One region of the Streptomyces sp. NPDC018964 genome, then DNA from elsewhere that is predicted to be linked to it. Evidence: riboswitches for the same ligand, from Rfam matches in the RefSeq annotation. Region 1 holds a riboswitch; the other holds the start of a gene.
The links. Region 1 has a riboswitch for glycine ahead of gcvT (glycine cleavage system aminomethyltransferase GcvT). Riboswitches for the same ligand answer to the same signal wherever they lie in the genome.

Region 2: linked by a shared signal. The riboswitch ahead of gcvP (aminomethyl-transferring glycine dehydrogenase) and the one ahead of gcvT (glycine cleavage system aminomethyltransferase GcvT) in region 1 are both predicted to bind glycine.

The regions. Positions count from the first base shown of each region.
Region 1 covers NZ_JBIRYZ010000028.1:48,928-53,132, forward strand. Annotated here, with positions in the region: gene ACH5AO_RS32290 (enhanced serine sensitivity protein SseB C-terminal domain-containing protein) at 1-43, opposite strand, end outside; gene ACH5AO_RS32295 (enhanced serine sensitivity protein SseB) at 280-1,059, opposite strand; gene ACH5AO_RS32300 (AAA family ATPase) at 1,113-1,781, opposite strand; glycine riboswitch at 2,005-2,105, shown strand; gene gcvT (glycine cleavage system aminomethyltransferase GcvT) at 2,276-3,394, shown strand; gene gcvH (glycine cleavage system protein GcvH) at 3,510-3,887, shown strand; gene glyA (serine hydroxymethyltransferase) at 3,903-4,205, shown strand, end outside.
Region 2 covers NZ_JBIRYZ010000001.1:596,131-600,335, forward strand. Annotated here, with positions in the region: gene gcvP (aminomethyl-transferring glycine dehydrogenase) at 1-2,261, opposite strand, end outside; glycine riboswitch at 2,436-2,531, opposite strand; gene ACH5AO_RS02715 (PRC-barrel domain-containing protein) at 2,646-3,020, shown strand; gene ACH5AO_RS02720 (DNA polymerase IV) at 3,030-4,205, opposite strand, start outside.

The sequences.
Region 1 (4,205 bases):
CCTCGTACGCGTCGTAACGCCCGGGCGTCACCTGGCGCAGCATGTGCTCGACCTGTCCGGTCGCCGCGGTGCCAGCGCTCACTTGTATCGCCCCTCCGTACCTCGCCAGCGGATGGACCTAGCTTAAGCCGACGCCGTGCGGCGGGCTGCCTGGCTGCGTTGCGGCGAGCTCGCGGAAGAGCTCGGGGCCGCGCGTTGTCCGGCGGGTGCGGGTGCGTCGTGGTCGGTCGCGCCCGCGCGGCGGAGCCGCACGTCGGTACGGTCCCACGCCCAGGGGGGTTACTGCTGGCGCTGGTAGAAGGGGCTGACCTTGGTGCGGAGCCAGTCGCCGACCGGGTCCTGGGCGATGTCCAGGACGATGAGGTTGACCGGCCAGGGGGCGGGGGTGCGGCCGAGGGCCCGGCCCAGGGCGTTCAGGGGGAGGGTGCGGGCGTCGCCCTCCCACTGGGAGAGCTCCACGCCGATGAAGAGGACCGGGTCGGCCGTCTCGATCGCGGCGAGGCAGCGGCGGGCGGTGGTCACCACGCCGAGGGCGTCGAACTCCGCCGAGGCGGCGGCGAGGAAGTCCAGCGGGTCGTCCTGCCAGTCGGGCTCGAACAGCCGGACCCGGCCGCCGGCCGCCGGGCCGTCCAGCAGGGTGCGTCCGGCCCGGCACAGTTCGGCGACGGCCGGCGGCGGCAGCGGGATGCCGACCACGCCGCCGGGGTTCACCGCGATCCCGGCCTGCGGCGGCAGGCCGCGGGCGAACTCCACGGCGGGCGCGACCGTGTACGACAGGTGGGAGCCGACGACCTGGCGGAACTGCTCCTCGGAGCTGAAGACGGGGACGTAGGCCTGGCCGTCGATCTCCAGCGTGGGCAGGTCCAGCGGGCCGCTGTCCGGGCCGCCGCCGTTCGGCAGCGGGACCCAGACGAAGCTGCGGCCCAGCACCTCGACGATCCTGCCGCCCGCCGAGGGGACGCCCAGGGAGGCGGAGAGCACCTCCTCCAGCTCGTTGCCGGGCCATCCGCCGTGCGGATGGGGGTGCGCCTGTGCCGGGAAGTCCGCCGGGAAGTCCATCTGCCTACCGCCTGCTGCCTGAAGCCACTGCTGTGGCTGGAAAGGCTATCCGGTCAGCCCGTGAAGCCGACCCGGTGCAGCGTGTCCGCCGCGTCCCGGTCGATCAGGACGGCCGAACCGCAGCCCGCCGGCAGGGCGCCCCGCTCCACCGCGCGCAGCAGCCGCTCGCTCGCCGCGCGGTGCCGCAGGAACGCGTAGCGCGAGACGCCGCGCCCGCGTTCGCGCTGGCCGGCCAGGGCCTGCTGCGGGGTGACGTCGAGCAGCAGCAGGTGCAGGCTCGCGCCCCGGCGGCGGGCCTCGCGGGCCAGCCAGCGGCGCACCCAGGCCTGCGTACCGCAGTCGTGCACGACGACCGGCCCGCCGGTGCGCAGCACGCGGCGCAGCCCGGCGTAGTGGGCGAGGCGGACCAGCGGGCGGTACACCGCGTACGGCAGCAGGCGCGGCATGCGGCGGTCCCAGCGGTCCCGGGTGTCCTGGGAGTCGACACGGGTGCCGCGCACCGTGCGCCGCATCAGCGTGGACTTGCCGCTGCCGGGCAGCCCGGTGACCACGACGAGGTCCCGGGGTCCGAAGAGCAGTGCGCGCGGGCTGCGGCCGGCCCGCGCGCGCAGATCGCGGACGACGGGCGCCGGCAGCGCGCCGCGGGCCCCCCGGGCCCGGGCGGCCGGCTGCTGGGGCAGCGTGACGCCCGTGGTGGTGGCGCACGCCGTGGTCCTGTTCACCGTGATCGTCCTCCCCTGGGGCCGGGTACGAGTACCGATCCCCGCCGAGTGTAAAGAGAAGGTAATGCCGGATGTCTGTCGTTTCCGTCCGTTTCTCGAAACAGGCGTGTCACAGCCCCCTGTGACGGCGCCCGTACACCCGGTGCACCCCCTGTGAAGGGTCCCCCTGCCGCGGCCCCGCGATGCGTGCAATGATGTGCGCGCCAACTGCATACCGGCCGTTTGAATCCGCGCGGGAGAGTCCCCGGCACCGTTTGCCGCCGGGGCGCCGAAGGAGCAAGTCCCTCCCTTGAATCTCTCAGGCCCCGTTACCGCGCGGGCGAGGCACATCTGAAAAGCGGGCCGCCGAAGGGCATGCAGCAGTGCTCCGGCGGCTCCACCCAAGGTGCAAGCCAGGACACCCCCGCGGGGCGGTCATGGCGAACCTCTCAGGTTCCGATGACAGATGGGGAGGAAACGCCCTCGCCGCCCGTCATGCTTTGGGAGACCGACCGATGAGCAGTACCGAACCCCGCCGGACCGCGCTCGACGCCCTGCACCGCTCGCTCGGTGCGACGATGACCGACTTCGCCGGCTGGGACATGCCGCTGCGCTACGGCTCCGAGCGCGACGAGCACAACGCCGTCCGCACCGGGGCCGGCCTCTTCGACCTCTCGCACATGGGCGAGATCACCGTCACCGGGCCGGGGGCCGCCGCGCTGCTGGACTTCGCGCTGGTCGGCGACATCGGCGGCGTGAAGCCCGGCCGCGCCCGCTACACCATGATCTGCCGCGAGGACGGCGGCATCCTGGACGACCTGATCGTCTACCGGCTGGACGACACCGAGTACATGGTGGTCGCCAACGCCTCCAACGCGCAGACCGTGCTCGACGCGCTCGTCGAGCGCTCGGCCGGCTTCGACGCCGACGTCCGCGACGACCGCGACGCGTACGCGCTGCTGGCCGTGCAGGGCCCCGAGTCCCCCGGCATCCTCGCCTCGCTCACCGACGCCGACCTGGACGGCCTGAAGTACTACGCCGGTCTGCCCGGCACGGTCGCCGGTGTGCCCGCGCTCATCGCCCGTACCGGCTACACCGGCGAGGACGGCTTCGAGCTGTTCGTGAAGCCCGAGCACGCGGTCGAGCTGTGGCAGGCGCTGACCAAGGCGGGCGAGGGCGCGGGCCTGGTCCCCTGCGGGCTGTCCTGCCGGGACACGCTCCGCCTGGAGGCCGGCATGCCGCTGTACGGGCACGAGCTGACCACCGGCCTCACGCCCTTCGACGCCGGTCTCGGCCGGGTGGTGAAGTTCGAGAAGGAGGGCGACTTCGTGGGCCGTGCGGCGCTCGCCGAGGCCGCCGGGCGCGCCGCCTCCGAGCCGCCCCGCGTCCTGGTCGGCCTGGTCGCCGAGGGCCGCCGGGTCCCGCGCGCCGGGTACGCGGTCGTGGCCGGCGGCGAGGTGATCGGCGAGGTCACCTCCGGCGCCCCCTCCCCCACGCTGGGCAAGCCGATCGCGATGGCGTACGTCGACGCCGCCCACGCGGCGCCCGGCACCGAGGGCGTCGGCGTGGACATCCGCGGCAGCCACGAGCCGTACCAGGTCGTGGCGCTGCCGTTCTACAAGCGGCGGAAGTGACACCGTCACAGACGGCTCCCACGCGCGCCGGTGAGCACGTCGTGCCTGCTCACCGACGCGCCGCACGCAATCCCCCCAGTCATCCGCAGTCCCCCCGTACAGGAGAATCCAGGTCATGAGCAACCCCACGCAGCTGCGTTACAGCAAGGAGCACGAGTGGCTGTCGGCCGCCGAGGACGGCGTGTCGACGGTCGGTATCACGGAGCACGCGGCCAACGCGCTCGGAGACGTGGTCTTCGTCCAGCTCCCCGAGGTCGGTGACAGCGTGACCGCGGGCGAGACCTGCGGCGAGCTGGAGTCGACCAAGTCGGTCAGCGACCTGTACTCCCCGGTCACCGGTGAGGTCACCGAGGTCAACGAGGACGTGGTGAACGACCCGTCGCTGGTGAACTCCGCCCCCTTCGAGGGCGGCTGGCTGTTCAAGGTGCGGGTCACCGACGAGCCGGCCGACCTGCTCTCCGCCGCCGAGTACGACGCCGAGATCGCCGGCTGAGGAGTCCGTAGCCGCATGTCCGTTCTGAACACGCCCCTGCACGAGCTCGACCCCGCCGTGGCCGCCGCGGTCGACGCCGAGCTGCACCGCCAGCAGTCCACCCTCGAGATGATCGCCTCGGAGAACTTCGCCCCGGTCGCGGTCATGGAGGCCCAGGGCTCGGTCCTCACCAACAAGTACGCCGAGGGCTACCCCGGCCGCCGCTACTACGGCGGCTGCGAGCACGTCGACGTGATCGAGCAGATCGCCATCGACCGGGTCAAGGAGCTCTTCGGCGCCGAGCACGCCAACGTGCAGCCGCACTCGGGCGCGCAGGCC
Region 2 (4,205 bases), on a different contig from region 1:
GAGATGGGGCCGACGCCGGTCTCCGGGCCGGCCTCCGGCTGGAGCGGGTGGTTGGGCAGGTACGGCGCCAGGTGCGCCCGTACGCCGACCGGACCGACGCCGGGGCCACCGCCGCCGTGCGGGATGCAGAAGGTCTTGTGCAGGTTCAGGTGCGAGACGTCACCGCCGAAGTGGCCCGGCTTGGCCAGACCCACCAGGGCGTTGAGGTTGGCGCCGTCCACGTACACCTGGCCGCCGGCCTCGTGCACCTCGGCACAGATGTCGGCGACGTGCTCCTCGAACACGCCGTGCGTCGAGGGGTACGTGATCATCAGCACGGCGAGCTCGTCGCGGTGCTGCGCGATCTTCGCCCGCAGGTCCGCGACGTCGATCTCACCGTCGTCGGACGTCTTGACGACGACGACCTTCATGCCGGCCATCACGGCACTGGCGGCGTTGGTGCCGTGCGCGGAGGACGGGATCAGGCAAACGGTGCGCTGCTCGTCGCCGTTGGCCCGGTGGTAGCCGCGTACGGCGAGCAGGCCGGCCAGTTCGCCCTGGGAACCGGCGTTGGGCTGGAGGGACACCTTGTCGTAGCCGGTGACCTCGGCGAGACGCTCCTCCAGCTCGTGGATGAGCGTGAGGTAGCCCCGCGCCTGCTCGGCGGGCACGAAGGGGTGCAGCTGACCGAACTCGGGCCAGGTGACCGGCTCCATCTCGGTGGTCGCGTTGAGCTTCATGGTGCAGGAGCCCAGCGGGATCATGCCGCGGTCCAGCGCGTAGTCGCGGTCGGAGAGCCGGCGCAGGTAGCGCAGCATCGCGGTCTCGGAGCGGTGCTGCCGGAAGACCGGGTGGGTCAGGTACTCGTCGTCGCGCAGCAGGGCGTCCGGCAGTGTGTCCCGCGCGGCCGCGTCCAGCGCCTCGGCGTCGCCGTCGACGCCGAAGGCGCTCCACACGGCGGTCAGCCGCTCCCGGGTGGTGGTCTCGTCGCAGGCGATCGAGACGTGATCGGCGTCGACGAGACGCAGGTTGACGCCGTTGTCACGGGCGGCGGCGACGACCTCGGCGGCCCGCCCGGGGACGCGCACGGTCAGCGTGTCGAAGTAGGAGCCGTGCACGATCTCGGCTCCGCCGGCCCGCAGCCCTTCGGCGAGGACGGTGGCGTACCGGTGGGTGCGCCGGGCGATCAGCCGCAGCCCCTCCGGGCCGTGGTAGACCGCGTACATGCCGGCCATGACGGCGAGCAGCACCTGGGCGGTGCAGATGTTGCTGGTGGCCTTCTCGCGGCGGATGTGCTGCTCACGGGTCTGCAGGGCGAGGCGGTAGGCCTTGTTCCCGTCCGCGTCGACGGAGACGCCGACGAGCCGTCCGGGCAGGCTGCGCGCCATCTTCTCCTGCACGGCCATGTAGCCGGCGTGCGGCCCGCCGAAGCCCATCGGCACACCGAAGCGCTGCGTGGTGCCGACCGCTATGTCCGCGCCCAGCTCACCGGGCGACTTCAGCAGCGTGAGGGCGAGCAGATCGGCGGCGACGGTGACGAGCGCGCCGAGCTCGTGCGCCTGGTCGATCACCGGCTTGATGTCGCGTACGGCGCCGGAGGCGCCCGGGTACTGGATCAGCACGCCGTTGATCTCGCGTCCGGCGACCTCGGCGGGGATGCCCTCGCTCAGGTCGGCGACGACGACCTCGACGCCGGTCGGCTCGGCGCGGGTCTCGATCACGGCGATGGTCTGCGGCAGCGCGTCCACGTCGACCAGGAACAGGCCCTTCTTGTTCTTGCCCATGCGCCGGGACAGCGCCATCGCCTCGGCGGCGGCGGTGCCCTCGTCGAGCAGCGAGGCCCCCGAGGTCGGCAGGCCGGTGAGCTCGGCGACCATGGTCTGGAAGTTCAGCAGCGCCTCGAGCCGGCCCTGGGAGATCTCCGGCTGGTACGGCGTGTACGCCGTGTACCAGGCCGGGTTCTCCATCACGTTGCGCAGGATGACGGGCGGGGTGAAGGTCCCGTAGTACCCGAGCCCGATCATGGAGCCGAGCACCTCGTTGCGGTCGGCCAGCGTGCGCAGCTCGGCCAGCACCTCGGCCTCGCTCCGGGCACCCGGCAGGTCCAGCGCGTCGGCGTTCTTGATCACGTCCGGCACGGCGGCGGCCGTCAGCTCGTCCAGCGAGCCGTAGCCGACCTGGGCGAGCATCTTGGCCCGCGCCTCGTGGTCGGGGCCGATGTGGCGCTGCTCGAAGGGGATTCCCCGTTCGAGCTCGGAGAGCGGAGTGCGAGGAGCGGTCATTGAGGAGGCCTCCTGGTCCGACGACCTTCGAGGGGCACCACGGCGCGGGTGCCCGAACGGCCTCCCCCTCTGTCATCTCGACCTGAGAGCTTCACCGGACGGCCCGAAGGCGCCCGGCTTTCACCGTCGGTGAGAGCGGAAGCCGTCGACACCCGCCCTGCTTTCCAGAGTGACCTCGTCCGTGCGGTACGTGTGCCTGAGAGATTCCGGGGAGGATTTGCTCCTTCGGCGCCCCCGATGGTGTCCGGAGGGCTCTCCCGCACGGGGTCAGCAGCCGTTTGCCAGCGTACCAGCGAGCACCACACCAGAACCTTCGAGTGGCCGTTCAGCCGATTGTGCCGTTTTGTAGTGCTTATGGATGAGTTTGCGACCAGTGGAGGGCCTGTGCAGACCGACATCGATCCGCGCCATCTGATCGGCCGCAAGGCGTTCGACCGCAACGGAACCCGGATCGGCACGATCGACGAGGTCTACCTCGACGACGCCACCGGCATACCGGAGTGGGCGGCGATACGCACCGGCCTGTTCAGCAGGGACGCCTTCGTCCCCCTGGAACCCAGCGAACTCATCGACGGCGCCCTCCACGTCCCCTTCGAACGCGCCCTTATCAAGGACGCCCCCGACTTCGGCGTGGGCCGCCACCTCTCCCCCGAGCAGGAACTCCAGCTCTACCACCACTACGGCCTGGACCTCGCCGCTCCCCCTCCCCTCCCTGACCGCGACTTCGGCAAACTCGCCGAGAACGACAAGTCGGCCTGATCCGCCCGCTCACCCGCCCTCCGCCCGCACTCCTCCGCCGGCCCCCGCGCCCTCGGCCTCCCCGGGTCTTCGGGGCACCAGCGGCAGCGGCTGCGCCGGTTGCAGAGCCGGGTCGTCGACGCGGAAGGTCTTCACCCGGCCCGGCTCCGAGTCGGGTGTCTCGAAGCGCACCGTGACCCGGCCCAGCCCACTGCCCTGCACCCATCCGGGCCCGTGCACGGCGTGCCGTACGTCGTGCCCCGCCGGCCAGCGCCGCTCGGCGGGTGTCTCCGGCTCCGGCGCGGGCGCGGCCTCGGCCTCGGTCTCCTCGTGCGGGAGGTCGTCGGCGGGTACGCCCGCCGCCTGCGCGAACAGGTCCTCCTGCGTGTAGTCGGCCAGCCCGCTGACCCCGACCCCCAGCAACCGCACCCCGCCCGTCGTGTCGACCGAGTCCAGCAGCCGCGCGGCCGCCTCCCGCACCACCGCCGGATCGTCCGTGGGGCCCCGCAGCGTCTCGGACCGGGTGAGGGTCGAGAAGTCGTACCGGCGCACCTTCAGCACGATGGTCCGCCCCGACAGGCCCGCCTCCCGCAGCCTGCGCACGCACCGGTCCGCGAGTCGCCGCACCTCCGTCCCCACCCGCACCCGGTCGTGGATGTCCACGTCGTATGTGTCCTCGACCGAGATCGACTTGGCCTCCCGCTCGGCCACCACGGGCCGCTCGTCCCGGGCGAGCGCCATCGCGAACAGCGCGTGCCCGTGGGCCTTGCCCAGCAGCCGTACGAGCTCGTCCTCCCCGGCCTCGGCGAGCTCGTCGACCGTGTGGATCCCCGCCCGCCGCAGGTGATCACCGGTCGCCGGCCCGACGCCCGGCAGGGTGCGGACCGGCAGCGGCCCCAGCAGGGCCCGCTCCGTGCCCGGCTCGATCAGTACCAGTCCGTCCGGCTTGGCCTGTTCCGAGGCGATCTTCGCCAGCATCTTGGAGGCCGCGAGCCCCACCGACCCGGTGAGTCCCGTGACCGCTCGTATGTCCGCGCGCAGCTTCGCCCCGGCCAGCCGCGCCGACCGCTCGTCCCAGGCCGCGCCGCCGGCCTCCAGGTCCACGAACGCCTCGTCCAGACTCAGCGGCTCCACCAGCGGTGACAGGGCCTTCAACAACCCCATCACCTGCTCGCTGACCGACCGGTAGAGGGCGAACCTCGGCAC